DNA from 3 places in the Enterobacter kobei genome. Region 2 is predicted to be linked to each of the others. Evidence: predicted binding sites of a transcription regulator. Region 2 holds the regulator's gene; each other region holds the start of a gene.
What was found. The regulator PurR, encoded in region 2, represses purine synthesis genes. The targets are predictions, from matches to a motif close to CANGCAAACGTTTGCNTG.
Positions count from the first base shown of each region.

Region 1 (4,699 bases), 1.4 Mb from region 2:
CGACCTTTAACCTCGCCGATAGCGCAATTTGCATCGGTGCGGCGTTAATCGTGCTGGAAGGTTTCTTGCCGAAACCGGCCGCGAAAGAGCAGGCGTAAGCATCAATGCCGGGTGGCGCTACGCTTACCCGGCCTACAGAATTTGTGGCCTCCCGTAGGCCCGGTAAGCGTAGCGCCACCGGGCAACAGGTGACCCAAAACAAGCGAGCAATTTGCATGTCTAAATCCGTACAGAGCAACAGCGCGGTTCTCGTCCACTTCACGCTGAAGCTGGATGATGGCTCCACGGCTGAATCCACCCGCAATAACGGCAAACCGGCCCTGTTCCGTCTTGGCGATACCTCCCTGTCTGAAGGTCTTGAGCAGCAGCTTCTTGGCCTGAAAGAGGGCGAGAAAAAAGCCTTTTCGCTGGAGCCAGATGCTGCGTTTGGTGTGCCAAGCCCGGATCTGATCCAGTATTTCTCGCGTCGCGAATTTATGGACGCTGGTGAGCCGGAAATCGGGGCGATTATGCTCTTTACCGCTATGGACGGCAGCGAAATGCCTGGTGTGATCCGCGAAATCAACGGTGACTCCATTACCGTTGATTTCAACCATCCGCTTGCCGGGCGTACCGTTCATTTTGATGTTGAAGTGCTGGAGATTGACCCAGCACTGGAGGCCTAAAATGCAGATCCTGTTGGCTAACCCGCGCGGCTTCTGCGCCGGTGTAGACCGCGCTATCAGCATTGTTGAAAACGCGCTGGAAATTTACGGCGCGCCGATTTATGTGCGTCACGAAGTGGTGCACAACCGCTACGTGGTCGACAGCCTGCGCGAGCGTGGTGCTATTTTCATCGAGCAGATTAGCGAAGTGCCGGACGGCGCGATCCTGATCTTCTCCGCGCACGGTGTCTCTCAGGCCGTCCGTAACGAAGCGAAAAGCCGCGATCTGACGGTCTTTGATGCCACCTGTCCGCTGGTGACGAAAGTGCATATGGAAGTGGCGCGCGCCAGCCGTCGTGGTGAAGAGTCGATTCTGATTGGCCACGCGGGTCATCCGGAAGTCGAAGGCACGATGGGCCAGTACAGTAACCCGGAAGGGGGCATGTATCTGGTGGAGTCGCCTGAAGATGTCCTGACGCTGAACGTCAAAAACGAAGCCCGTCTGTCGTTTATGACCCAGACGACGCTCTCCGTTGACGATACCTCTGATGTGATTGACGCACTGCGCCAGCGCTTCCCGAAGATCGTCGGGCCGCGTAAAGACGATATCTGCTACGCCACCACCAACCGTCAGGAAGCGGTGCGCGCGCTGGCTGAACAGGCGGATGTGGTGCTGGTGGTCGGCTCGAAAAACTCCTCTAACTCTAACCGTCTGGCCGAACTGGCACAGCGTATGGGTAAAGCGGCATTTCTGATCGACGACGCGACGGATATTCAGGAAGCGTGGGTGAAAAATGCGGCCTGCGTCGGCGTGACCGCAGGCGCTTCCGCGCCGGATATTCTGGTGCAGAACGTCATTGTCCGCCTGCAGGAACTCGGCGGCGGCGAAGCGGTTCCGCTCGAAGGACGCGAAGAGAACATTGTTTTCGAGGTCCCGAAAGAACTGCGTATCGATGCGCGCGAAGTGGAATAACCCCTTATCTGATGAAAGGCCAGCATCTCATGTGCTGGCCTTTTTTTTGCCCCGTACTTTATCGTGACGACAAAATCATGTCTTTTACTGATATTTAAGTCTGTTTCACGTTAAATTCTAATTATCGGTGTTTTCAGTTGGCAGCCTTTGCGAAGGCTGGTTAATCTGAAAACGATTTACATCATTTTTACGTAAGAGAATAACTATGCATGATGCACAGATCCGTGTCGCCATTGCGGGCGCGGGTGGACGTATGGGCCGTCAGCTGATTCAGGCGGCAATTCAGATGGATGGCGTGGCACTGGGCGCGGCGCTGGAGCGTGAAGGGTCATCACTGTTGGGAGCCGATGCAGGTGAACTGGCGGGCGCAGGAAAGACCGGCGTCACCGTACATAGCAGCCTGGAAGCGGTTAAGGATGACTTCGATGTATTTATCGATTTTACCCGCCCGGAAGGGACGCTGACGCATCTGGCGTTTTGCCGGCAGCACGGTAAGGGGATGGTGATCGGCACCACCGGTTTTGACGACGCAGGTAAGCAGGCCATCCAGGATGCATCGAAAGAAATTGCGATTGTCTTCGCGGCAAACTTTAGCGTGGGCGTTAACGTCATGCTGAAGCTACTGGAGAAGGCGGCGAAGGTGATGGGCAACTACACCGACATTGAGATTGTTGAAGCGCACCACCGCTACAAAGTTGATGCGCCGTCAGGCACGGCGCTGGCGATGGGCGAAGCGATTGCTCATGCACTTGATAAAGATTTAAAAGACTGCGCGGTCTATACCCGCGAAGGTCATACCGGCGAACGCGTACCGGGCACGATTGGTTTTGCTACCGTCCGTGCGGGTGACATAGTCGGCGAACATACGGCGATGTTCGCCGATATTGGCGAACGCGTCGAAATTACGCATAAAGCTTCCAGCCGAATGACGTTTGCCAATGGTGCAGTGCGTTCCGCTTTGTGGCTGAAAGGCAAGAAGAGCGGCCTTTTTGATATGCGAGATGTGCTTGATCTCAACAATCTGTAAGCATTATTACCCATCGTGATGTGGTTATTGCAGTCGTAATATATTGATTGCATAGGGCAATATTTTATTGCCCTTTTATTTTGCCTCATTTTCTTTAATTTTTGCTCTAAAGCTTAAAAACAAGCGTTTTTATCTCTTGTTTTCGTTACTGAAATGTAAATTTTGACCATTTGGTCCACTTTTTACTGCCTCGCCGAATAATTTTTCATTAAACCTTGCACGCAAGCGTTTTCTACAGTGATTTACCTGATCTTTTTGTCGCTTAAGTGGCTTTACTCTCGCCAGGCTTGCAAAAGGATAAACAAAATATCCGTTTTAAGTTGACTTTTAGCCTCCCAGTCTCCAGAATGCCGCCGTTTGCCAAAAATCCGCTGGCAACACATTTGCATTGATTCATGACATGGTTATGAATTAATATGCAAATAAAGTGAGTGAATATTCTCTGGAGGGTGTTTTGATTAAGTCAGCGCTATTGGTTCTGGAAGACGGAACCCAGTTTATCGGTCGGGCCATAGGGGCAACGGGTTCGGCGGTTGGGGAAGTCGTTTTCAATACTTCAATGACCGGTTATCAAGAAATCCTCACTGATCCTTCCTATTCTCGCCAAATCGTTACTCTTACTTATCCTCATATCGGCAATGTCGGCACCAATGCGGCTGACGAAGAATCTTCTCAGGTACATGCGCAAGGCCTGGTCATCCGCGACCTGCCGCTGATTGCCAGCAACTTCCGCAGCACTGAAGATCTCTCGTCTTACCTGAAGCGCCATAACATCGTGGCGATTGCTGATATCGATACCCGTAAGTTAACGCGTCTGCTGCGCGAGAAGGGTGCACAGAACGGCTGCATCATCGCGGGTGATAACCTCGATGCCACGCTGGCGCTGGAAAAAGCGAAAGCCTTCCCGGGTCTGAACGGCATGGACCTGGCGAAAGAAGTGACTACCGCTGAAGCCTATAGCTGGACGCAGGGTAGCTGGACGCTGGAAGGCGACCTGCCGGAAGCGAAAAAAGAGAGCGAGCTGCCGTTCCACGTGGTGGCCTATGATTTCGGCGCCAAGCGCAACATCCTTCGCATGCTGGTTGACCGCGGCTGCCGTCTGACGGTGGTTCCGGCGAAAACCTCTGCCGAAGACGTACTGAAGATGAACCCGGATGGCATCTTCCTTTCTAACGGTCCTGGCGACCCGGCACCGTGCGACTACGCTATCGACGCCATCAAGTCCTTCCTGGAAACCGACATCCCGGTATTCGGCATCTGCCTCGGCCATCAGCTGCTGGCGCTGGCGAGCGGTGCGAACACCATCAAGATGAAGTTCGGCCACCACGGTGGTAACCACCCGGTGAAAGATATTGATAACAACACGGTGATGATCACCGCGCAGAACCACGGTTTTGCCGTCGATGAAGCGTCAATGCCGGCTAACCTGCGCGTGACGCATAAATCACTGTTCGATGGCACCCTGCAGGGGATTCATCGTACCGATAAGCCAGCGTTCAGCTTCCAGGGCCACCCGGAAGCCAGCCCGGGCCCGCACGACGCCGCGCCGCTGTTCGATCACTTCATCGAACTTATCGAGCAATACCGTAAGACCGCTAAATAATCAGGAGCCGAGAAGACCATGCCAAAACGTACAGACATAAAAAGCATCCTGATCCTTGGCGCTGGCCCGATTGTTATCGGCCAGGCCTGTGAATTTGACTACTCCGGTGCGCAGGCATGTAAAGCCCTGCGTGAAGAGGGTTACCGCGTTATCCTGGTCAACTCCAACCCGGCGACCATCATGACCGACCCGGAAATGGCGGATGCAACCTACATCGAGCCGATTCACTGGGAAGTGGTACGCAAAATCATTGAGAAAGAGCGTCCGGATGCTGTGCTGCCAACCATGGGTGGCCAGACGGCGCTAAACTGTGCGCTCGAGCTGGAGCGTCAGGGCGTGCTGGCCGAGTTCGGCGTGACCATGATTGGCGCGACCGCCGATGCGATTGATAAAGCAGAAGACCGTCGTCGCTTCGACGTGGCGATGAAGAAAATCGGCCTCGACACCGCGCG
Region 1 covers NZ_CP017181.1:648,406-653,104, forward strand. Annotated here, with positions in the region: gene lspA (signal peptidase II) at 1-98, shown strand, start outside; gene fkpB (FKBP-type peptidyl-prolyl cis-trans isomerase) at 216-665, shown strand; gene ispH (4-hydroxy-3-methylbut-2-enyl diphosphate reductase) at 667-1,617, shown strand; gene dapB (4-hydroxy-tetrahydrodipicolinate reductase) at 1,823-2,644, shown strand; gene carA (glutamine-hydrolyzing carbamoyl-phosphate synthase small subunit) at 3,099-4,247, shown strand; gene carB (carbamoyl-phosphate synthase large subunit) at 4,266-4,699, shown strand, end outside.
Region 1: the regulator PurR is predicted to act here: its motif matches at 2,863-2,880, upstream of carA (glutamine-hydrolyzing carbamoyl-phosphate synthase small subunit).

Region 2 (4,699 bases):
CTTCCCATTTTTGCAGCGCCGCGCGACAGCCGTACCCGCCAACTAGGAACGCGATGGTCTGCGGAACATAGCTCAGACCGATGGCCGCCGGGCTGTAGCCCATATCGTGCAGAATAAAGGGTGAACCGGTCAGCCATGCGAAGAAGCTCGCCGAGCAGGCAGCATAAATCAGCACATTACCGCGATACGCTTTGGCGCTCAGCAGGGAGGCAAAGGTAATTGGGCTGGCGTCGGCATGCGCCTCTTTTTTATGCGCGGGCTTAAGGGCAAACGCCGGCAGCATCAGTACCAGCGTGATGGCAAACAGCGTGGCAAAGATGGCCTGCCAGTCGAAATGCGCGAGGATCCAGCTACCCAGCAGCGGGGCGAGGGCAGGGGAAAGCCCCACCAGCGGCATAATGGTCGCGAAAATTCGGTTTGTACGGTTCGCCGGATAGTAGTCGGTGACCAGCGCCTGCCAGGTGACGGCTGCGGCGCAGACGCCGACTGCCTGAATAAACCGCAGTACCAGCAGCCAGGTGGCGTCGCGAACCCATAGCATCCCCAGACAGCCCACGGCAAAAATGGCCAGACCCAGCAACAGTACCGGCTTGCGGCCAAAGCGATCCGAGAGCGGTCCCCAGAGCAGCTGCGCGAAGGCAAAACCGGCGAGGAACAAACTCAGGCTGGCGCTGATCGCGGCGGCAGGGGTTTGCAGATCTTCCTGCATGGCGGCGAAAGCCGGCAGGTACATATCGGTGGCTAAAAAGCCCAGCACGCTTAAGCCGCCGAGCCAGACTAAAAAACCTTTCCTGGGTTGCATTATTTTCTTCTCCTGAGGAGGCAGGTGTACATTGGCGCAGAGTGTAGGGAGTGCAAAGCGGCTTGTGAAACGCTAATATTTGGCGGGTGCATTCAAATTTTTTGCAGGCAGAAAATGTGGTCAGATTATTCTCTTGAAGTGGTCGATGCTGTCGCGCGTAACGGCAGCTTTAGCGGAGCAGCGCAGGAACTGCACCGCGTCCCGTCGGCAATCAGCTATACGGTGCGTCAGCTAGAAGAGTGGCTGGCCGTTCCGCTGTTCGAACGGCGACATCGTGATGTGGAATTAACGCCTGCCGGGGCGTGGTTTTTGAAAGAAGGGCGTTCTGTTATCAAAAAAATGCAGATCACCCGCGAACAGTGTCAGCAGATCGCTAACGGCTGGCGGGGGCATCTTTCCATCGCGGTCGATAATATCGTGAAGCCGGAACGCACCCGGCAAATGATCGTCGATTTCTATCGTCATTTTTCTGACGTTGAGTTGCGTGTTTCGCAGGAAGTGTTCAACGGCGTGTGGGACGCGCTGTCGGACGGCAGGGTAGAAATGGCGATTGGGGCGACGCAGGCGATTCCGGTTGGGGGACGCTATGCCTTTCGCGATATGGGGATGCTGAGCTGGAAATGCGTAGTGGCACGCGATCATCCCCTGGCGGCCATGGAGGGGCCGTTAAGCGACGATACCCTGCGTAACTGGCCGTCGCTGGTGCTGGAGGACACCTCCCGCTCGCTGCCCAAGCGTATCACCTGGCTGCTGGATAACCAGCGTCGCGTGGTCGCCCCGGACTGGGAATCGTCGGCGACCTGCCTCAGTGCAGGGCTGTGCGTCGCGATGGTGCCCGTTCATTTTGCGCGCCCGCGAATCGACACCGGCGAGTGGGTTGAACTGACGCTGGAGAATCCGTTCCCGGATGCGGCTTGCTGTCTGACCTGGCAACAAAATGATGTTTCACCTGCTATGGCCTGGCTGCTGGATTATCTGGGGGACAGCGAAACGCTTAACCGGGAATGGTTACGGGAGCCAGTGTGACTGGCTCCGTAAAGCGATTAACGACGGTAGTCGCGGAACGGACCATCCGCAACGGAACGGCGTTCGATGAGGCGCGGGTGGACTTCAATGGACTGCGACTCTTCACGTTTGTTGACGATCCTGTCGAGCAGCATGTTGAAGGCCGTTTCACCCAGCGAATCTTTCGGCTGGTGAATGGTGGTCAGCGCAGGGGTAAAGAAGCGCGCGTTGCGCACGTTGTCATAGCCGATCACGGAAATGTCCTGCGGGACGCGCAGACCCAGCTCATCGGCCGCACAGAGCGCGCCCATCGCCATGATGTCGCCCCCGCAGAAAACGGCGGTAGGACGATGTTGCTGGGAGACAATCTGCTGCATCGCGCGGTAGCCTGATTCCGGCTCAAAGTCACCCTGTACGATCCAGTTTTCTGGCACGGTGATCAGTGCTTCTTCCATCGCTTTCATAAAGCCAGCCAGACGACCTGCGCCGGTGTTACGCTCAAGCGGACCCGGGATCACGCCAATCTCACGATGACCGCGTTCGATCAAATAACGGCCCGCCATATAGCCGCCTTCAAAGGCGTTGTCGATAACGGAATCCGTGAAATCCGCACGGGCTTCACCCCAGTCCATCACCACCATCGGGATATGGCGATACTCTTCAAGCATCGACAGTACGGATTCCGGGTACTCGGAACACATCACCAGCAGGCCATCCACGCGCTTCTGCGCCATCATGGAGAGATAGGCTCGCTGTTTTTCAATGCTGTTCCACGCGTTGCCCAGAATCAGGGTATAGCCTTTCTGGAAGCAGTTTTTCTCTACCGCCTCAATGATCTCAGCAAAATAGGCCGCTTCGCTGCTGGTCGCCAGCAGACCAATCGATTTGGTGTGATTCACCTTGAGGCTGCGCGCAACCGCACTTGGCGAGTAGTGCAGCTCTTTGATTGCTGCCCAGACGGCGTTGCGCGTCTCTTCCGCCACAAAGCGGGTTTTGTTAATTACATGTGATACGGTTGTAGTGGAAACGTTTGCGCGTTTTGCTACGTCTTTAATTGTTGCCATTAAATGTCACTCCAGACCATATCCTAAACTCCTGAAATACTTGAAGGTAAACGTTTGCCTTCTCTCACCCTTATCACGCAATTTTAGATTGCGGTACGCCAGGAAAACGACACGGGACGTCAGGAGGGGGTCAATGGCCGGTACGCTAATAAATTTAGCGTGGAATTTTGTCCTATCTTGATGAAAAGGGGAAGAGGTAAAGTGGTTATCAGCTTAAATCCGGGAAGATTTTTGACGTAAACTGTGCAAAAATGAGCAAGCTCACTTTTCGTGGGGGGATTAAAAGGAGAAAAATTGATGAGTTCCGATCTGAAGTTTTCGCTGTTCACCACCATCGTTGTGCTGGCGCTGATTGTGGCGGCTGGCCTGACGGCTGTGCTGCACTGATTTACGCGGAGGGAGAATCTTCTCCCTCCCGGTTTACCGGATTGTTACTTCTCAGGCAAAAATCTTTTGCCATTTTGTTAACTTCTCATTTTTTGTGATTGATGTCATGCTTTCCGCTTCTTTGTTCTGTGTCACGACATGACACGGCATCCGGAGTTGACGCATGAAAATCAATTTTCCCCTGCTTGCCCTGGCGATTGGCGCTTTTGGGATTGGCACCACCGAATTCTCCCCGATGGGGTTACTGCCTGTTATCGCCCGGGGCGTGGATGTCTCGATCCCTGCGGCCGGGATGTTAATCAGCGCTTATGCCATCGGCGTGATGGTGGGGGCGCCGCTGATGACGCTACTGCTTTCACACCGCGCGCGCCGTAATGCGCTGATTTTCCTGATGGCGATTTTCACCCTGGGCAACGTGCTCTCTGCCATTTCACCTGACTACACCACCCTGATGCTGTCGCGCATTTTGACCAGCCTGAACCATGGCGCGTTCTTTGGGCTGGGCTCGGTCGTGGCCGCAAGCGTGGTGCCGAAACATAAGCAGGCAAGCGCCGTGGCGACCATGTTTATGGGGCTGACGATTGCCAACATTGGCGGCGTACCGGCTGCGACCTGGCTGGGTGAAGCGATCGGCTGGCGTATGTCATTCCTGGCAACCGCCGGGCTGGGCGTGGTGGCGATGGTGGCCTTGTTCTTCTCCCTGCCGAAAGGCAGCGCGGGTGAACGTCCGGACGTGCGCAAAGAGCTGTCGGTACTGGTGCGCCCGCAGGTGCTTTCTGCACTGCTGACCACCGTGCTGGGGGCCGGGGCGATGTTTACGCTCTATACCTACATTTCACCGGTGCTGCACGATATCACCCATGCAACCCCGATCTTTATTACCGCGATGCTGGTATTGATTGGCGTAGGGTTCTCAATGGGTAACTACCTTGGCGGGAAATTTGCTGACCGTTCAGTGGCCGGAACGTTGAAAGGCTTTTTAACCTTGCTGATTGCCATCATGATCGCGATTCCGTGGCTGGCGCGTAACGAGTTTGGCGCGGCCATCGCGATGGTTGTCTGGGGCGCAGCCACCTTCGCCGTGGTGCCGCCGCTGCAGATGCGCGTGATGCGTGTCGCCCACGAGGCGCCGGGACTCTCTTCTTCGGTGAATATCGGTGCGTTTAACCTGGGGAACGCCCTGGGTGCTGCGGCGGGCGGCGCCGTCATTTCTGGCGGTCTGGGATACAGCTTTGTGCCGGTGATGGGGGCGATTATTGCCGCTCTCGGCCTGCTGCTGGTGATGATGTCCGGCCGAAAACAGCCAGAAGCCGTTTGCACGGCGGAATAATAAAAATAACGCAGAAGGGGGACCCCTTCTGCGTCTCTCTTACGCGGCGAAGTTCTTCGCGACGAAGTCCCAGTTGACCAGTGCCCAGAAGTGCTCCAGGTAGTTCGGGCG
Region 2 covers NZ_CP017181.1:2,000,160-2,004,858, forward strand. Annotated here, with positions in the region: gene punC (purine nucleoside transporter PunC) at 1-802, opposite strand, end outside; gene punR (DNA-binding transcriptional activator PunR) at 917-1,828, shown strand; gene purR (HTH-type transcriptional repressor PurR) at 1,846-2,871, opposite strand; gene cydH (cytochrome bd-I oxidase subunit CydH) at 3,169-3,258, shown strand; gene BFV64_RS09640 (MFS transporter) at 3,422-4,588, shown strand; gene sodB (superoxide dismutase [Fe]) at 4,628-4,699, opposite strand, start outside.

Region 3 (4,699 bases), 1.5 Mb from region 2:
ACGGCATGACCGTCAGCTTCAATGACAAAGCGGTCGCCCTGTACGGCTTTACCCAGATAATGTACGCAGTCTGCCAGACCGTGCTGCGCAAGAATGGCTTCAACCGCATCGCGGTCTGCCGCACGCACCTGAATCACCGCGCCCAGCTCTTCATTGAACAGCGCTGCCAGGCGGTCTTCACCCAGAGAGGCAATATTCGCCTCCAAACCACAGTGGCCGGTGAAGGCCATCTCTGCCAGCGTGACCAGCAGGCCGCCGTCGGAGCGGTCGTGGTAGGCCAGCAGCTTACGCTGCGCCACCAGCGCCTGAATTGCATCGTAGAAGCCTTTTAACTGGGCCACGTCACGCACATCGGCCGGTGTATCACCCAGCTGACGATAAACCTGCGCCAGCGCCGTGGCACCCAGCGCGTTGTGACCTTTACCCAGGTCAATCAGCAACAGGGCGTTGTCTTCGGTCGCAAGCTGCGGCGTCACGGTGTGACGTACGTCTTCCACGCGCGCAAAGGCGGAGATGATCAGCGACAGCGGAGAAGTGATCTCGCGCTGCTCGTTGCCTTCCTGCCAGCGGGTTTTCATCGACATGGAGTCTTTGCCCACCGGAATGGTCAGCCCAAGCGCAGGACACAGCTCTTCGCCCACCGCTTTCACGGCTTCATACAGGCCCGCATCTTCGCCAGGGTGACCGGCAGCGGCCATCCAGTTAGCGGAGAGCTTGATACGTTTGATATCGCCAATCTGCGTCGCGGCAATGTTGGTCAGCGCTTCACCCACAGCCAGACGGGCGGACGCGGCGAAGTCCAGCAGCGCCACTGGCGTGCGTTCGCCCAGGGCCATCGCTTCACCGTAGTAGCTGTCGAGACTCGCGGTGGTTACGGCACAGTTCGCGACCGGGATCTGCCACGGGCCGACCATCTGATCGCGCGAGACCATACCGGTTACGGTACGGTCGCCAATGGTGACCAGGAAGGTTTTCTCTGCCACCGCCGGCAGGTGCAGCACGCGGTTGACCGCTTCTGCAACGGTGATGCCCTGGCGATCCAGCGCTTTGCCCGCTGCTTTACGCGTTTGCACGTCGCGGGTCATCTTCGGCGTTTTACCGAGCAGAACGTCCAGCGGCAGATCGATCGGCTGGTTGTCGAAATGGGTGTCGCTCAGGGTCAGGTGCTTCTCTTCGGTCGCTTCGCCGATGACGGCATACGGCGCGCGCTCACGGCGGCACAGCTCGTCAAACAGCGGCAGTTGATCCGCTGCAACCGCCAGAACATAACGTTCCTGGGATTCGTTACACCAGATTTCCAGCGGGCTCATGCCTGGCTCATCGCTCAGGATATCGCGCAGGTTGAAGCGGCCACCGCGTCCGCCATCGCTCACCAGCTCCGGCATGGCGTTAGACAGACCGCCCGCGCCCACGTCATGGATAAAGAGAATCGGGTTCGCGTCGCCCAGCTGCCAGCAGCGGTCGATGACTTCCTGGCAGCGACGCTCCATTTCCGGGTTGTCGCGCTGAACGGAAGCAAAGTCGAGATCCGCATCTGACTGACCGGAGGTCATGGAGGATGCCGCGCCGCCGCCCAGGCCGATGTTCATCGCCGGGCCGCCCAGCACGATCAGCTTCGCGCCAACCACGATCTCGCCTTTCTGGACGTGATCGGCACGGATATTGCCGATCCCACCCGCCAGCATGATCGGTTTGTGATAGCCACGCAGCTCTTCGCCGTTATGACTGTCCACTTTCTCTTCATAGGTACGGAAGTAGCCGTTCAGTGCCGGACGGCCAAATTCGTTGTTGAATGCCGCGCCGCCCAGTGGACCGTCGGTCATGATATCCAGCGCGGTCACAATGCGCTCTGGCTTGCCGAAATCCTCTTCCCATGGCTGCTCAAAGCCCGGGATGCGCAGGTTGGAGACGGAGAAACCAACCAGGCCCGCTTTTGGTTTCGCACCACGTCCCGTTGCACCTTCATCACGGATTTCACCGCCTGAACCGGTGGCCGCACCCGGCCACGGGGAAATTGCCGTCGGGTGGTTGTGGGTTTCCACTTTCATCAGGATATGCGCAGGCTCCTGATGGAAGTCGTAACGACCGGTAGCGTGGTCGGCAAAATAGCGCCCAACCTCGGAGCCTTCCATCACCGCGGCATTGTCTTTATAGGCAGACAGCACGTGGTCGGGGGTTTGCTCCATGGTGTTTTTGATCATTTTGAACAGCGATTTAGGCTGCTGTTCGCCGTCAATAATCCAGTCGGCGTTGAAAATTTTATGGCGGCAGTGCTCGGAGTTGGCCTGCGCGAACATGTAGAGCTCGATGTCGTTCGGGTTGCGGTTCAGCTTAACAAACGCATCCTGCAGGTAGTCGATTTCGTCTTCTGCCAGCGCCAGGCCGAGACGCAGGTTAGCGTCAATCAGCGCCTGACGGCCCTGCCCCAGCAGGTCTACGCTTTGTACCGGCGCAGGCTGATGGTGGGAGAAGAGCTTCTGTGCGTCATCAAGAGAAGCAAACACGCTTTCCATCATGCGGTCATGCAGCTCGGCGGCAACCGCCTGCCACTGCGCGTCGCTCAGGGTCGAGGCGTCAACGTAGTAGGCCACGCCGCGCTCCAGACGGTTAATCTGGCTCAGGCCGCAGTTGTGGGCAATGTCGGTGGCTTTAGAAGACCAGGGGGAGATGGTGCCCGGACGCGGCGTCGCAAGGATCAGTTTGCCGGTTGGCGTATGGCTACTCAGATTTGGGCCATACTTGAGCAGGCGTTCCAGCTGTACGCGCTCCTCTGCATTCAGGGGGGCATTCAGGTCAGCAAAATGGACATACTCAGCGTAAATATTGCTTACCGGAAGGTCGGCCGCCTGAAAACGTGCCAGCAGTTTATTAATACGGAAGGCAGACAGTGCAGGCGAACCACGCAGAATTTCCATCATAAGTCTCTCGTCTTCGAAGCGCCGGGGCGCTTTCAGTGTGCGCAAGGGGGGAAAACGGGCGTCATTATAGAGAATCCTGAGCGCCGACGAAACCGTTTGCGTGGAAATAAAATTGGCGGAGACATTTAGCAATAGATGTGACCTGTCTCTCTAATTGGTTGCCAAGTGGCGCAAGTTTACGCAAAATGCCGCTCATTCAATGGCAAACCTGATTATCAAACATGGCTACAGCATACTGAGGCAACCGGCGTCGCAGAGAATTAACTAATTGAAAAAATTAAAGATTAATTATCTGCTCATCGGCATTGTTACGTTGCTGCTGGCAGTGGCCCTCTGGCCTTCCATCCCCTGGTTCGGTAAAGCCGAAAACCGTATCGCCGCCATTCAGGAGCGGGGGGAGCTGCGCGTCAGTACGCTCAACTCTCCGCTGATTTACAGCGACATTAACGGCAAAATTATTGGCCTTGATTATGAACTGGCGCAGCAGTTCGCCGATTATCTTGGCGTGAAGCTTAAAATTACCGTTCGCCAGAATATCAACCAGCTGTTCGACGACCTTGATAACAACGATGCCGACATACTGGCAGCCGGTCTGGTCTATAACAGTGAGCGTAGCAAAAACTATCAACCGGGCCCGACCTATTACTCCGTTTCGCAACAGCTGGTCTATCGCGTCGGGAGTCTGCGGCCACGCACGCTGGCCTCCATTAACGATCAACAGCTGACCATTGCGCCCGGCCATGTGGTGATTGAGGATCTGCGTGAGCTGAAAGAGAAGAAATACCCCGACCTGAGCTGGAAGGTTGATCCGAAACTGGGCACAACGGAGCTGCTGGAGCAGGTAAAAGATCAGAAACTGCCCTACACCATTGCCGATTCGGTTGCGATCAGTCTGTTCCAGCGCGTGCATCCTGAAATTGCCGTAGCGCTCGACGTTACCGACGAGCAGCCGGTGACCTGGTTTAGTCAGCTCGATGACGATCAGACTCTTTCTGCGGCCATGCTCGATTTCTATAACACCATCAATGAAGACGGCACGCTGGCGCGGCTGGAGGAAAAATATCTCGGCCACGGTGATGACTTTGACTATGTTGACACCCGCAGCTTCCTGCGCGCGGTAGATAGCGTCCTGCCAGACCTGCAGCCATTATTCGAAAAATACGCCCAGGAGATTGACTGGAAACTGCTGGCGGCTATTTCGTATCAGGAGTCCCACTGGGACACCCAGGCCACCTCCCCGACCGGCGTGCGTGGCTTAATGATGTTAACCAAAAATACCGCGCTGAGCCTGGGCGTGAATGACCGTACCGATGCGGAACAGAGCATCAGCGGCGGGGCTCGCTATCTTCAGGATATGATGGCCAAAGTGCCGGAAACGGTGCCGGAAGAGGAACGGATCTGGTTTGCGCTGGCAGCCTACAATATGGGCTACGCGCATATGCTTGACGCGCGGGCGCTGACCGCGAAAACGAAAGGTAACCCGGACAGCTGGTCAGACGTAAAGCAACGTCTACCGCTGCTAAGCCAGAAGCCGTGGTATAACAAGCTGACTTACGGCTACGCGCGCGGACATGAAGCCTACGCCTACGTGGAAAATATCCGTAAGTATCAGATTAGCCTGGTCGGCTATCTGCTCGAGAAAGAAAAAGAGGCGACAGAGGCAAGACAGCTGGCTGAGAGTTATCCGGTTGTGGCGCCGGACGAGCTTAATCGTCCGACAACTTCAATTCTGCCTTTTGTTGCTTTTTCTGCTGACGGCGCATTCGAAAGAAATCGCTTAA
Region 3 covers NZ_CP017181.1:3,505,039-3,509,737, forward strand. Annotated here, with positions in the region: gene purL (phosphoribosylformylglycinamidine synthase) at 1-2,918, opposite strand, end outside; gene mltF (membrane-bound lytic murein transglycosylase MltF) at 3,187-4,699, shown strand, end outside; gene tadA (tRNA adenosine(34) deaminase TadA) at 4,625-4,699, opposite strand, start outside.
Region 3: the regulator PurR is predicted to act here: its motif matches at 3,004-3,021, upstream of purL (phosphoribosylformylglycinamidine synthase).